One region of the Psychrobacillus sp. FSL K6-2836 genome, then DNA from elsewhere that is predicted to be linked to it. Evidence: a T-box and tRNA genes for the amino acid it is inferred to sense, from the RefSeq annotation. Region 1 holds a T-box; the other holds one or more tRNA genes.

Region 1 (7,520 bases):
TCTAATCATGTTAATGTACAAGAAGTCGTTCAATTATTAGGTGAAAACTCTATCTCCTCGTTATTGATTGAAGGTGGGGGCACGATTAATGCAGCGTTTTTGGAGAACCACTTAATCGATAAAGCCGTTATTTATATTGCACCTAAACTAATTGGTGGCAAAAATGCTCCTACATTTATGGAAGGTAGCGGTATCGACTTAATGAGTGATGCGGTTGAGCTAGTTGATACGGATATTCAAAAAATAGGAAAAGACTTTAAGTTTGTTGGCTATCCAACTTACAAATAAGGTGTAATAGATGAGGGATAAAAAAAATGAAATTTGGTTTTGATATTGACGATACATTGATCAATCTAAGAGAGCATGCTTTTCATATTTATAACGAAAAGTTAGGACAACAAGTGGCAATAGATAAGTTTCATGCATTAGATAAAGTAGAAATACATGAACTGTTCGGGATGTCCGATGAAGCAGGTTCAAAAATGTGGAATGAAACATTGGAACAAATATATTACACGAATTGTCCTACTTATTCAGATGCTGTAGAAACGTTAGTTACGCTACAGGAACAGGGGCATGAGGTTTACTATATTACGGCTAGACCAGCAGAGCACAGAGAAAAAACGATGAAATGGCTAGTTGAACAGGGTTTCCCGGTCGATGAAGAGAGATTTTATTGTGGTATGAAAGATCAAGCTAAAGTGAATATTATTCGAGACTTACAGTTGGATTATTATTTCGACGACAAGCCCGATGTATTAAATACATTGACGGATGATACATTACAGGTATTTGTAAAAACGCAATCGTATAACCAACATCTAACTATTCCAAGGCTTACGAATTGGTCGGAACTAAAACAGATTATAGAAGAAAACGAACATGAAAAGCAATTCTAAGGTGAAATATGTTCTATCCCTTTTGTTCGATTCATAAGTTGTCCTATAGAAGGAGGATGACTTATGGCAACAAGAACATGGGATGTAAAAGAACAATTTCGATTTCCGCAAAGCTTCGGAGTTCCAATGGAAATTAAAAATGTAGCAGTAACTCCTCAATGCGAAGTCGCTGAGAAGGAGGATTTTATCCAAGTAGTTGGTATATACCACATCACTTGCCACGTTAAGTTTGAGGAAGGTGAACAAGAACATCATGCTACTAGCGAATTCACGGAAATTGAAGATTTAGATTTGCAAGGTGAGGTCGGTTATTTCGAGTATGCTGTACCAATGAGTATTGAGATTGGTAGAGACAAATTAAAAGAAGGTTCCAAGCCTACAGTTCATGTGAACCATATTAACTCGAAACCAACACCGGAAATGGCTATTGAAGTAGGATGGACAGTACACTGTGATTACGAGGAAGCTCCAGAACCTGAACCAGTTGAACCTCTTATAGAATTAGAAAGTCCAAATCCTGCTGAGCCAATGGAAGTGAAAAATCCTAAAGGCGATGAATTTGAACTCCAATTTATATTGGATTTAGATGATGGGTACTCGAAGCTTTCATTCCCCTCAAATAATGTTTTTGTAAAACAAAAAGCAGATGAGTAGTAATAGTACCAACAAGAGGAAATCCCAAGTGGTAGGCACAATTAGTACACGTATTAATTGAAAACCACAAATAGGAATACTTATATGCTTACAGTAGAAACGTGTTTTACGTAACCATTCAGGCAACAGATATGGATTATATCCTTTTCTCATTGTATTTCTCCTTTCACCATACTAGACTTGACGACATATAATAAAATCCTTTACAATAGGAACAATGTAAATAGTGATGCGATGAATGGGAAGAGTAAAATGATTTGGTTTTCAAAAGAAAGGAAACAATTTGCTGAAATGTTTCTGTTAACCACCATTTGAAGGTAGCCCACGAGCAGTATTTGTGAACCTAGAGTAGCAAATGCCGGTTTGAAGCCGTTATCGAATTGAGAGCGTGATGCGTTTTATTAGCATTCGCGAATAAAGGTGGTACCGCGAACAAACTCCTTCGTCCTTTAATGACGATAGGAGTTTTTTTATATTCTTTTTTAGGAGGAACAGACAATGACAAACGAAACAACGATGTCCACAAAGTATGATCCGCAGTCGATTGAAAAGGGTCGGTATGAATGGTGGCTAGAAGGAAAATACTTCGAAGCTCATCCAGAAAGCGATAAAGAACCTTATACAATCGTAATTCCACCTCCAAATGTAACGGGTAAACTACATTTAGGTCATGCGTGGGATACTACATTACAAGATATTATTATTCGCATGAAACGTATGCAAGGATATGATGCGTTATGGCTGCCAGGTATGGACCATGCAGGTATCGCAACACAAGCAAAAGTAGAGGAAAAACTACGTTCTGAAAACATCACACGATATGATTTAGGTCGCGAAAAATTTGTCGAAGAAACATGGAAGTGGAAAGAAGAATATGCTGGTCATATTCGTGCACAATGGGCAAAACTTGGACTTGGCTTAGATTACTCACGCGAGCGCTTCACTTTAGATGAAGGATTATCAAATGCAGTTAAGGAAGTATTCGTAAAGCTATACAACAAAGGTTTGATCTACCGTGGCGAATACATTATCAACTGGGATCCAGCAACTAAAACAGCTCTTTCAGATATTGAAGTAATTCACAAAGATGTACAGGGTGCATTCTATCATATGCATTACCCACTTGCAGATGGTACTGGTTCTATCGATGTTGCAACCACAAGACCAGAAACAATGCTGGGTGATACGGCAGTTGCAGTACATCCAGAGGATGATCGTTACAAGCATTTAATCGGAAAAACAGTAAAGCTTCCGATTATTGGTCGAGAAATCCCGATTGTTGGTGATGATTACGTAGATATGGAATTTGGAAGTGGAGCAGTTAAAATTACACCGGCACATGACCCAAATGACTTTGAAATTGGAAACCGTCATAACCTGCAACGTATTCTAGTGATGAATGAAGACGGAACGATGAATAAAAACGCTGCATCCTATGATGGCATGGATCGTTTTGAATGCCGTAAACAAATCGTAAAAGATTTACAAGATGCAGGTATTCTATTTAAAATTGAAGAGCATATGCATTCTGTAGGGCATTCTGAACGTAGTGGAGCAGTGGTAGAGCCATATTTGTCTTTACAATGGTTCGTAAAAATGAAGCCACTTGCGGAAGAAACGATAAAACTTCAAGCTACAGAAGAAAAAGTAAACTTTGTTCCAGATCGTTTTGAAAAACAATATTTACACTGGATGGAAAACATTCATGACTGGTGTATTTCTCGCCAATTATGGTGGGGGCACCGTATTCCTGCATGGTATCACAAAGAAACTGGTGAAGTATATGTTGGCCATGAAGCTCCTGCAGATGCGGAAAATTGGAATCAGGATAACGATGTTTTAGATACTTGGTTCTCCTCTGCACTATGGCCGTTTTCAACACTAGGCTGGCCAGATGCAGAAAACGAAGAGTTTAAAAAATATTATCCAACAAATACACTTGCAACTGGATATGATATTTTAACTTTCTGGGTATCTCGCATGATTTTCCAAGGTATTGAGTTTACTGGTACACGTCCATTTAATGATGTATTAATTCACGGTCTTGTTCGTGCAGAAGATGGAAGTAAAATGTCTAAATCTCTTGGAAACGGGATTGACCCAATGGTTGTAATCGACCAATATGGTGCAGATTCCCTTCGTTACTTCTTGAGTACTGGATCATCTCCTGGGCAGGATTTACGCTACTCTACAGAAAAAGTAGAAGCTGTATGGAACTTTGCCAACAAAATTTGGAATGCATCTCGTTTTGCATTAATGAACATGGATGGCTTGAAATTTGAAGAGATCAATTTAGATGGTAAAAAATCTGTTGCGGATGCCTGGATTCTTACGCGTTTAAATGAAACGATTGAGCAAGTAACAAGACTTTCTGAACGCTATGAATTCGGTGAAGTTGGTCGTGCCCTTTATAACTTCATTTGGGATGATTTCTGTGACTGGTATATCGAAATGGCGAAACTTCCGCTTAACGGGGAAGATGAAGCAGCGAAAAATATGACACGTTCTGTGCTAGCTTATGTTTTAGACAATACTATGCGTCTATTACATCCATTTATGCCATTTATCACTGAAGAAATTTGGCAAAACCTTCCGCATGAAGGAGAGTCAATTACAGTGGCTGCTTGGCCGACTGTTAACGAATCCCTTTCCAATAAAGAAGAAGCGGACAATATGAAATTACTTTCTGAAATTATCCGTTCCGTACGTAATATTCGTTCGGAAGTACAAACGCCAATGAGCAAGAAAGTTCCATTATACGTTTCGGCGAAGGATGCGAATACATTAGCAGTATTAGAAGCAAATGCTAAGTATCTAGAGCGTTTCTGTAATCCAGAACCACTTGTAATTGGTTTAGATTTAGATGCACCTAGTCAATCAATGTCGGCAGTAGTTACTGGAGCGGTTTTATATCTACCACTACAAGGACTAATTGATATAGAAGCCGAGAAAGCTCGTTTAACGAAAGAGCTAGAAAAATGGGCTAAGGAAGTAAAACTAGTTCAAGGAAAACTATCCAATGAGCGCTTCGTTTCTAAAGCACCAGAGGCAGTAGTTGCAGAAGAACGTGCAAAAGAGGCTGACTATCTAGAAAAACACGCATCTGTATTGAAGCGTATGGAAGAATTGAATAATCTATAAGAATGGAGCGTGCACCTATTAACTTGGGTGCTCGTTTTTTTATAGGAGAAGAAGTACTCCAGATTCAAGCGATATTACGTGACATTCGTGTGATTTTTCATTTCATTCAGGTGATACTCATTCATATTCTAGTGATTTTTCTCCACATTCAAGTGATTCTCGGAAACATTCGTGTGTTTCCGATTCAAATGCAAAAAAGAGAGGACGATTAAATCTCGTCGCTCTCTTTTTTGGTGAGTTTATTATGAATGTATTCCATAATAGGCTTTGCGATATCCTTCTTAGTCGTTTCAAAATATGATCTTGCTCCAACGGGATCTTCTATTTCATTGAAAAGCCAGCTCCCATCAGGTAAGAGGAGAAAATCGATGCCAATATAATCACTTTTAAGTGCTTTAGCTATTTTCTCTACAGCTGCAATTTGCTGTGAGTCTAGCGTGTATTTTTCAACTGTTCCACCTAAAGTGAAGTTGGACTTAAAGCTATCTTTTGGCCCAGTTCTTTTTACAGCTCCCAGTACTTCCTTACCGAGCATGAATACACGAACATCAGTAGCATTTGTTTCGATATACTGTTGAGCGATAATCGTATTTTCAGAACATGTATTCAAAAATGAAGTTGCTTCTTTTTCCGTGTGAACTAATTCGACTTGTTTTCCGCCATGACCGTCAATTGTTTTTAATACGATAGGATATTCGTTTATATCAGAAACTGTTGTTATTTTTTTAGTTGGAACTGTTGCAATACCGAGAAGCTGTACAAGCTGTATTGCCTTTAATTTGTCATTGGCAACGACATTCACTTCTGCGCGATTGAACATTGGTATATTTCTTTGTTCTAATTCCTTTGATAATTGCGGATTTCTTGTGCGGAACACTATAAAATCCGCTTCTGGAATCGGATCCTGATCATCTACTACAGTTAATGTATGTTCGTGAACACTTGCAGCATTTATTAATCGGTCAATAAAGCTTTGATTGCGCTCTATCTCCGCTTTTTCATATATGAGTAACCCTTTCATACAACAGCTGCTCCAACTTTTGACAGAATATATTCTATCATTGCATCCCCAACATTAATCCCTGTTACATTATAGATGTTACGGATGTGGGCTACGCCATTTACTTCACAAACAAGCGGTTCTTCATCGTCCCCAAACAATAAGTCCACTCCTGCAAATTCTGCTTGTAAAGCTTCAGCAGCTTGAATTGCTACATCTTTTTGTCTCTGTGTGAGAATAATAGGGGAAGCAGAACCCCCATTTGTAATATTGGCACGGAAATCTGTTTGGGATTCACGAAGCATACAAGCAACTACTTGCCCACCAACAACATTTACACGGATATCTCTACCTCTACTATTTTCGATAAATTGCTGGAAGACATACTCTACACCTGCGAGTTCCTCCACTTTCGCAAAGAACTGCTCCCTTGTTTCTATTAAATACACTTTCATACCAAATGAGCCATGTGCTTCTTTAATAATCATAGGTAATGGAATGGTTTGGAGCACCTGCTCGAAATAGCCTGACTCTTCGATAGAAAAACCAGGATATACTTTTGGTGCGATAATCGTCATAGGCATAGGCACTCCAGCATTTGCCAGCTTCATATACTGCCTTGCTTTGTTATCACAAATTTCAATCACATTTGGATCATTAAATACTGGTATACCCTCATTTTTCAAATACTGGGCAAGCAAAATATCTTTATCAAGAAACACGACAAAATCGGGTTTGGCATGTAACTTTTGCTGGACATTCATCAGCACTTCATAATTTTTCACTAAAATAGCATGAATATCATGTCGGTCCGCAGCTTCCTTTACTAGAAGTGCTTGATCGATAAATTTATCATGTGTAAGACTACCGTTGTAAATGACCCAACATGTTTGCATAATGAATGACCTCCACTAGTACGTGTTATAATGTGTTCACAAGAAGTTTAGCACGAAATTTAATCAGACGGAATAGGGTGAACTGCGTGGAAATAAAAAATTTTAATAAATACAAAATAAAGTGGAATATAGAAAGTGAAACGGTTATAAAACCAGGTCTTGAAACAATTCAAGCCGCTCTAAAAAAACTCGGCAATCCCCAGGACAAGCATAAAATAATCCATGTAGCTGGAACAAATGGGAAAGGCTCTACAATTGCTTTTTTAACAGCACTAGCAAAAGATCACGGTTTGTCATATGCTTCGTTTACTAGCCCAAGTATCGTCGACGTCCATGATCAAATTCAGATAAATAGTATACCCGTTACGGAAAAACAAATGGACGAAGCATTTTCGCATATGCAACAAAGAGGTATTAGCGGCATGTTGACAGATTTTGAACTACTAACTGTTGTAGCCTTTGTTGTCTTTGAAATGATGGAATTAGATATAGTTTTCATTGAGGCAGGTATGGGGGGGCGACTAGATAGTACAAACGTCACTAAAGACTCTGTGTCTATTATACCTAGTATATCTATAGATCATACGAAATTCTTAGGAGATACAGTTGAAAAAATTAGTTGGCATAAAGCAGGGATTTTAAAGCCTAATAGCCAATTAGTAATAGGACCATTAGTAGAACCCGCAAAAATAATTATGTATAAAGAAGCCGAAGATAAAAGTGCTAATGTCTTAGAATACAATAAAAATTTTAGTATTAAGAAGCATCAATATACATTTAAAGAGTATTCATTTTCTAATTTATATCCTCAAATGTTAGGGAGGCACCAACAATCTAACATGGCTTTGGCTATAACAGCATTGCTTATAAGTGGTTTTGAACTAATTGAATCCAGCGTGCAGCAAGCTGTAAATAATGCAAGCTTGCCTG
Region 2 (7,520 bases), 1.4 Mb from region 1:
AGGCAAATCCGCATTCTATAACATTGAGCTGTGATGGCGAGGACGTATGTCCGGAGTTCCTGATTTCACACTGCCAAGAAAAGCCTCTAGCGAGGTGATAGGTGCCCGTACCGCAAACCGACACAGGTAGTCGAGGAGAGAATCCTAAGGTGAGCGAGAGAACTCTCGTTAAGGAACTCGGCAAAATGACCCCGTAACTTCGGGAGAAGGGGTGCTCTTTAGGGTGAATAGCCTTGAAGAGCCGCAGTGAATAGGCCCAGGCGACTGTTTAGCAAAAACACAGGTCTCTGCAAAACCGTAAGGTGAAGTATAGGGGCTGACGCCTGCCCGGTGCTGGAAGGTTAAGAGGAGTGCTTAGCGCAAGCGAAGGTGCGAATTGAAGCCCCAGTAAACGGCGGCCGTAACTATAACGGTCCTAAGGTAGCGAAATTCCTTGTCGGGTAAGTTCCGACCCGCACGAAAGGCGTAACGATCTGGGCACTGTCTCAACGAGAGACTCGGTGAAATTATAGTACCTGTGAAGATGCAGGTTACCCGCGACAGGACGGAAAGACCCCGTGGAGCTTTACTATAGCTTGATATTGAATTTTGGTGCAACTTGTACAGGATAGGCAGGAGCCATAGAGCCCGGAGCGCCAGCTTCGGAGGAGGCGTCGGTGGGATACTGCCCTGGTTGTATTGAAATTCTAACCCATACCCGTAACCCGGGTAGGAGACAGTGTCAGGCGGGTAGTTTGACTGGGGCGGTCGCCTCCTAAAGTGTAACGGAGGCGCCCAAAGGTTCCCTCAGAATGGTTGGAAATCATTCGAAGAGTGTAAAGGCAGAAGGGAGCTTGACTGCGAGACCTACAAGTCGAGCAGGGTCGAAAGACGGGCTTAGTGATCCGGTGGTTCCGCATGGAAGGGCCATCGCTCAACGGATAAAAGCTACCCCGGGGATAACAGGCTTATCTCCCCCAAGAGTCCACATCGACGGGGAGGTTTGGCACCTCGATGTCGGCTCATCGCATCCTGGGGCTGTAGTCGGTCCCAAGGGTTGGGCTGTTCGCCCATTAAAGCGGTACGCGAGCTGGGTTCAGAACGTCGTGAGACAGTTCGGTCCCTATCCGTCGTGGGCGTAGGAAATTTGAGAGGAGCTGTCCTTAGTACGAGAGGACCGGGATGGACACACCGCTGGTGTACCAGTTGTTCTGCCAAGAGCATCGCTGGGTAGCTATGTGTGGACGGGATAAGTGCTGAAAGCATCTAAGCACGAAGCCCCCCTCAAGATGAGATTTCCCATTACGCAAGTAAGTAAGATCCCTCAAAGACGATGAGGTAGATAGGTTCGGGGTGGAAGCGTGGCGACACGTGCAGCTGACGAATACTAATCGATCGAGGACTTAACCAAATTTGTTTCAGTTCCAATGTCGTTTATCCAGTTTTGAGTGAACAAACACTCTATATATGAGGGTTTCAAGATACAAGCAGTGCTAGGAAACAAGTGAGAGAAAGAAGGAACGTACTAACGTACGTGACTGACGGATCGAATGAAGTTGACAACGCAATGCGCCGTATATTGAAAGCCGAATGAGTCTAGTGATGATGGCGAAGAGGTCACACCCGTTCCCATACCGAACACGGAAGTTAAGCTCTTCAGCGCCGATGGTAGTTGGGGGTCTCCCCCTGTGAGAGTAGGACGTCGCTGGGCACCAAAGAAAAGTCGTTACCGAGTAATTGGTAGCGGCTTTTTTGTGTTAAAAAATAAGCCGTAGGTAGTCTATCTCTATAAGAAAGTATGCGAGAAAGTAGAGGGGCAAAGAGTTCAAGGAAGCAAGTGAGAGAGACTCGGAGCGTATAACATACGCGATAATTGAACGAGTGCGGCTGACAAAAAAATCTGCCGCCCCTCTGCTTTCGCAGCCCCGGCCACAGAAGTAAAGCTCTTGCGCCGATGGTAGTTGGGGGTCTCCTCCTGTGAGAGTAGGACGTCGCTGGGCACCAAAGAAAAGTCGATACCGAGAGATCTCGGTATCGACTTTTTGTATGGATTTGAGTACATAGATAGTCAAAAATGGCTGGATATAAATGTTACTTTAAATATCAAAAAAGAATATTCTTTTTACTACCTTCACATTGGTCTAGTTATGAATAAGTATAGTCTCTTGTAATTAGTGAAGACGTTGTATAACACACGATGATAGGCATGATTGTGTAAATTCATTTCCCAATAGGAGAATTCTCTTGCCGTAAAATAGGGATATAAGCTATAAAAGAATACTTTTTATCAATTCTTTAAATACAGACTTGAAATTTTAAAAAGAGTTGCTATAATTATATTTGTACTTTAAATAGATAAACGTTCCGAAGTAGCTCAGTGGTAGAGCAATCGACTGTTAATCGATCGGTCGTAGGTTCGAGTCCTACCTTCGGAGCCATTTTTTTGTCTTTGCTTCCATAGCTCAGTAGGTAGAGTGCTTCCATGGTAAGGAAGAGGTCACCGGTTCAAATCCGGTTGGAAGCTTCACTACAATTTATTTAAGGAAAAAACTTGTCCTAATGTCAGATATATGATATTATAGTTCTTGTCTGGTTTTGACATAAACAAGCAGTATTTTTATCTGAATGAATAATAGTAGTTCAAGATGGAAAACTATAGTGTACTAGTATTTTTTAAACCCAGGAGGATTAGCTCAGCTGGGAGAGCATCTGCCTTACAAGCAGAGGGTCGGCGGTTCGAGCCCGTCATCCTCCACCATTATATTTAAATTTAGCTTTGGAGGGGTAGCGAAGTGGCTAAACGCGGCGGACTGTAAATCCGCTCCTTAGGGTTCGGCGGTTCGAATCCGTCCCCCTCCACCAGTTATTGGGGTATAGCCAAGCGGTAAGGCAATGGATTTTGATTCCATCATGCCCTGGTTCGAATCCAGGTACCCCAGCCAACCGTATTCTGATATAAAAATTACATGGGGCCTTAGCTCAGCTGGGAGAGCGCCTGCCTTGCACGCAGGAGGTCAGCGGTTCGATCCCGCTAGGCTCCATAAATATTATAGTAAAACTCTTTCAACCCATAGTTGAAAGAGTTTTTTTTTGCAAGAAAAAATACTTTTCAATATAGCGTAGTTTCCTTTATGATGAAATAAAAAAAGTGAGGTGGCTGTTTTGAGTGAGATATTAACTTATGGGGATGTGACTTTACGTCCAATACTAGTTTCGGATTATGAACTATTGTGGAAATTGTATGAACCGGAGATATTTGAATATATGTTAAATAAGATTGAAAGCAAAGAACAGCTAGAACAATGGCTGAATGCTGGAATTTATCAAATGAATGTGGCAAAAACTGCTTTGGCATTTGTAGTAGTAAATACAGATACGAAAGAAATTATGGGCACCACTCGTATTTATGGGGTGGATCAGACAAATTATAGCTGCGAGATAGGCTCTACTTTCTATGGGAAACAATATCAGCGTACGCACGTAAATACAACATGTAAGTACTTACTGTTAAAGTATTGCTTTGAGCAAATAGGTATGATTCGAGTTCAGTTTAAAACAGATGAATTGAATCTGTCTTCTCAAAGGGCAATCGAACGAATTGGCGGTAAAAAAGAGGGTATACTGCGTAATGAACGAATACGATCTAACGGCTCTGCTCGAAATGCGGTTGTATACTCAATCATTGAAAGTGAATGGTCGGAAGTGAAATACAAGCTTGTTCAATTAATGAATAAATATTCGTAATTATGCTTGGTTGAGCCAAACACCATTTAGCATTTACAATGGAAGTAACAACTTAAGGGGGTATAAAATAATGAGTAAATTAAACATTTCAATTATAGGGGTTCCAATGGACCTGGGTCAAAATAGACGAGGCGTCGATATGGGACCAAGTGCAATACGGTATGCGGGCGTAGTAGAAAGACTTCAAGAGCTTGGGCACTCAGTAGATGATGTTGGGGATATTGCGATTGGAAGAAGAGAGACATCTCAAAATACTAAATTACGTAATCTAGAAGAAGTAGTTGCAGCGAATACAATACTTGCTAATCGAGTTCACGATATTATTGGTGAAGGTAATTTTCCGATAGTACTTGGTGGTGATCATAGTATTGCTATAGGTACACTTGCAGGGTTAGCAGATCGTTATGATAATCTAGGAGTTATTTGGTATGATGCTCATGCAGACTTAAATACAGCCGAAACATCTCCTTCTGGAAATATCCATGGGATGCCACTTGCTGTAAGTATTGGCTTAGGTCATGAAGCGCTCGTGAATATTCGAGATTTTGCTCCAAAGATTAAACCAGAGAATGTTGTGATTATTGGTGCTCGTTCAGTTGATCCGGGAGAACGTGATCTTATTAGAGAAAAAGGGATTAAAGTATTCTCCATGCATGAAATTGACAAGCTTGGAATGTCGGAAGTAATGACTCAAACAATTCAGTATTTTAAGGATCGTAAAGTTGATGGGGTTCATCTTTCACTCGATTTAGATGGTTTAGATCCTTTATATACACCTGGGGTAGGAACTCCAGTAGCTGGAGGCATTACATACAGAGAAAGTCATTTAGCGATGGAAATGCTATATGCTTCAGAGATGGTTACTTCAGCTGAATTCGTAGAAGTAAATCCAATTCTCGATGAAAAAAATAAAACGGCTGATGTAGCGGTAGGATTAATGGGGTCACTATTAGGGGAAAGTCTTGTATAAAAATTTTTATTGTAACTAGTAGTGCTCAAAATAGAACGTTAAAACAGGTAAGGTATATCTCTGATAAGAAAAAGCGGACATGCAGTCTGCTTTTTTCTTTTTGATAATCCACACAAAGATGGAAATGTTTGATAATATTAAGATATAAAAAAAATGAAACCTGTTGATACCTTCATACGTATAGGTAAGACAGCCGCATGGAGCGGGGGCGAAATTACACGATGGATGCGTTAGTGAATAAACGAATAAAGCAAATATTAAAGGGCGATAAAGACGCATTCGCGGAGATTGTCGACCTGTATCAGCATAGGTTATATCAAATATGTTATAGGATGCTTGGTAACCGTCATGAGGCAGAGGATATAGCTCAGGAAGCGTTTGTCCGTGCTTTTATTAATATTCATACATTTGATCAAAAAAGAAAGTTTTCAACTTGGCTGTATCGAATTGCAACAAATTTATGTATTGATCGTATTCGGAAAAAGAAGCCGGATTACTATTTAGATGCGGAAGTTAGGGGTACAGAAGGACTTGATATGTATTCGCAAATAGCAGCGACTGATGAACTTCCAGAAGAAGAACTCATGAAGCTTGAACTACAGGAGCGTATACAGTATGAAATTAGTAGACTCCCTGATAAATATAGATCAGCTATCGTATTAAAATATATGGAAGAATTATCTCTGCAAGAAATAAGTGAGATATTAGATTTACCACTTGGAACAGTTAAAACAAGAATTCATAGAGGACGAGAAGCGCTTAGAAAACAGCTAAGCAGACAGCCTCATATCTAATATAGGAGGGAATCAAGATGAATGCGTGTCCAGAACGAATTGTTCACTTTATGCACGAATATTTAGATGGTGAAATCAGCCGTGAACATGAGCTGGAACTTAAATCTCATTTGCAATCATGCAAGGCTTGTCAAGCTCATATGCATGAGTTAAGCAATGTTGTTGCTTTCGTCAAAGGAGCTGCTCATATAGAAGCGCCAAATGATTTCAATCATTCTGTTATAGCTAGGTTACCAAAAGAAAAGTCCCATGCAGGAGTAAGTAAATGGTTGCGACGCCATCCAGTTCTTGCAGCTGCTGCAATGTTCCTTTTGTTGATGAGTAGTGCACTTTTTACAAACTTTAATGATGAGAAACAATTCTCCTTTACTAAACAAGAAAACGTTCTTGTGGAGGGAGAAACGGTTATTATACCCGAAGGACAAGTCGTTAAAGGTGATTTGGTCGTTCGTAACGGGGATGTTCAGATTGACGGAGAATTAGATGGAAACTTAACCATTATCAATGGATCTAAATATATGGCTTCTACTGCAGTAATTACCGGAACTAGTGAAGAAATCAATGAAGCTTTTGATTGGCTATGGTACAACATTAAAGATGGTGCGAAGGAAGTCGTCTCCTTCTTTGAAAAAGATGAGACAAAATAATGAAAAAGTCTATCCGTATATATTTTGGATAGACTTTTTTAGTTCCAAAAGCGAGGGATTTTCGTAATTATGTTATACTTAATTAGAATGGATTAGTGATGAAAAGTGGGGGATGCCACATGTCGTTTATGGAGCAATTTACAGATTTAATGCCAGTAAACGTTATTGTAAATATTTTGGATGTTTTATTTGTATGGTTTGTTATTTATAAAGTTATCACCTTAATAAAAGGAACTAAAGCAGTTCAATTGTTAAAAGGAATTTTTGTCATTGTCATTGCCCGAGTTGTGACTGACTTTTTTGGCTTAAATACGCTTGATTGGTTATTGGATCGAGTAATTGAGTATGGTTTCTTGGCAATTATTATTATTTTCCAACCAGAAATAAGAAGAGCGCTTGAGCAGATAGGTAGAGGAAAGCTATTCTCTAGAAGCACAATGCAAGTGGAAGAAGAGCAAGGTCGACTAATTACAGCAATGACGAAATCGATTAGTTATATGGCTAAAAGACGAATCGGAGCACTCATCTCTATAGAGAGAGAAACTGGTTTGACAGATTATATAGAAACGGGTATCCCGCTAAACTCCTATATCACATCAGAGCTACTTATTAATATATTCATCCCGAACACTCCACTTCATGATGGCGCTGTTATTATTAAAAAAGATACAATTGCTTCAGCAGCTTCCTATTTGCCGCTATCCGAAAGTCCTTTCATATCGAAAGAGCTAGGTACGAGGCATCGAGCTGCAATTGGCTTGAGTGAAGTGACGGATGCTATAACAATTGTTGTTTCAGAAGAAACTGGTGCGATTAGCTTAACTTCAAATGGAGATTTACGAAGAGATTTATCGATAGAGGAATTCGAGTCCCATTTAACTCGCCTTTGGTTTCCAAAGGAGGAGCAAGTAACTTCTTCTAAATGGTTGTGGAGGGGGAAACAAAATGGATAAGATGATGAATAATCCATGGTTCTTGCGAATAATTGCACTAGTATTAGCAATTGCACTTTTTATAAGTGTGAAAAGTGATATAGAAAGAGATAATACTAATAGAAGCAGCAATGATGTCGATGTAATTCGTGATATACCTCTGGAAGTTTATTATGACGATGATAATCTGGTAGTTACTGGTCCACCAAAGACCGTTAACGTAAATGTAGAAGGTCCTAGTCAATTGGTGTTATCGGCTAAATTGATGAAGGATTTTAAAGTATTTGTGGATCTTCGAGAACTAGCTATTGGTACTCATCGAGTTCCGATTGCAACGGAAAACTTCCCTGAAAAACTAAATATACGAACAGATCCTTTGTATGTGGATGTTGTGATCGAAGAGCGTATATCTCGAGAATTTAGCGTAGAAACGGACATGAATGAAAGCCTGTTA

Evidence for each region. A T-box is a leader RNA that pairs with one kind of tRNA and senses whether it is charged. The one in region 1 lies ahead of MKY37_RS18700 (valine--tRNA ligase), so its partner is inferred to be a tRNA-Val.
Region 2: it encodes a tRNA-Val, which carries the amino acid that the T-box ahead of MKY37_RS18700 (valine--tRNA ligase) is inferred to sense. The anticodon was not compared.

What each region holds. Positions count from the first base shown of each region.
Region 1 covers NZ_JBBOOM010000001.1:3,864,294-3,871,813, forward strand. The annotation lists gene ribD (bifunctional diaminohydroxyphosphoribosylaminopyrimidine deaminase/5-amino-6-(5-phosphoribosylamino)uracil reductase RibD) at 1-288, shown strand, start outside; gene MKY37_RS18690 (5' nucleotidase, NT5C type) at 315-899, shown strand; gene MKY37_RS18695 (hypothetical protein) at 963-1,553, shown strand; T-box leader at 1,779-2,006, shown strand; gene MKY37_RS18700 (valine--tRNA ligase) at 2,052-4,694, shown strand; gene MKY37_RS18705 (hypothetical protein) at 4,697-4,906, shown strand; gene MKY37_RS18710 (ATP-grasp domain-containing protein) at 4,903-5,715, opposite strand; gene MKY37_RS18715 (ATP-grasp domain-containing protein) at 5,712-6,590, opposite strand; gene MKY37_RS18720 (bifunctional folylpolyglutamate synthase/dihydrofolate synthase) at 6,677-7,520, shown strand, end outside.
Region 2 covers NZ_JBBOOM010000001.1:2,423,731-2,431,250, forward strand. The annotation lists rRNA gene MKY37_RS11450 (23S ribosomal RNA) at 1-1,390, shown strand, start outside; rRNA gene rrf (5S ribosomal RNA) at 1,575-1,690, shown strand; tRNA gene MKY37_RS11460 (tRNA-Asn) at 2,343-2,417, shown strand; tRNA gene MKY37_RS11465 (tRNA-Thr) at 2,431-2,503, shown strand; tRNA gene MKY37_RS11470 (tRNA-Val) at 2,662-2,737, shown strand; tRNA gene MKY37_RS11475 (tRNA-Tyr) at 2,758-2,841, shown strand; tRNA gene MKY37_RS11480 (tRNA-Gln) at 2,847-2,921, shown strand; tRNA gene MKY37_RS11485 (tRNA-Ala) at 2,948-3,020, shown strand; gene MKY37_RS11490 (GNAT family N-acetyltransferase) at 3,133-3,723, shown strand; gene rocF (arginase) at 3,794-4,693, shown strand; gene sigW (RNA polymerase sigma factor SigW) at 4,915-5,487, shown strand; gene MKY37_RS11505 (zf-HC2 domain-containing protein) at 5,505-6,134, shown strand; gene cdaA (diadenylate cyclase CdaA) at 6,254-7,087, shown strand; gene MKY37_RS11515 (CdaR family protein) at 7,080-7,520, shown strand, end outside.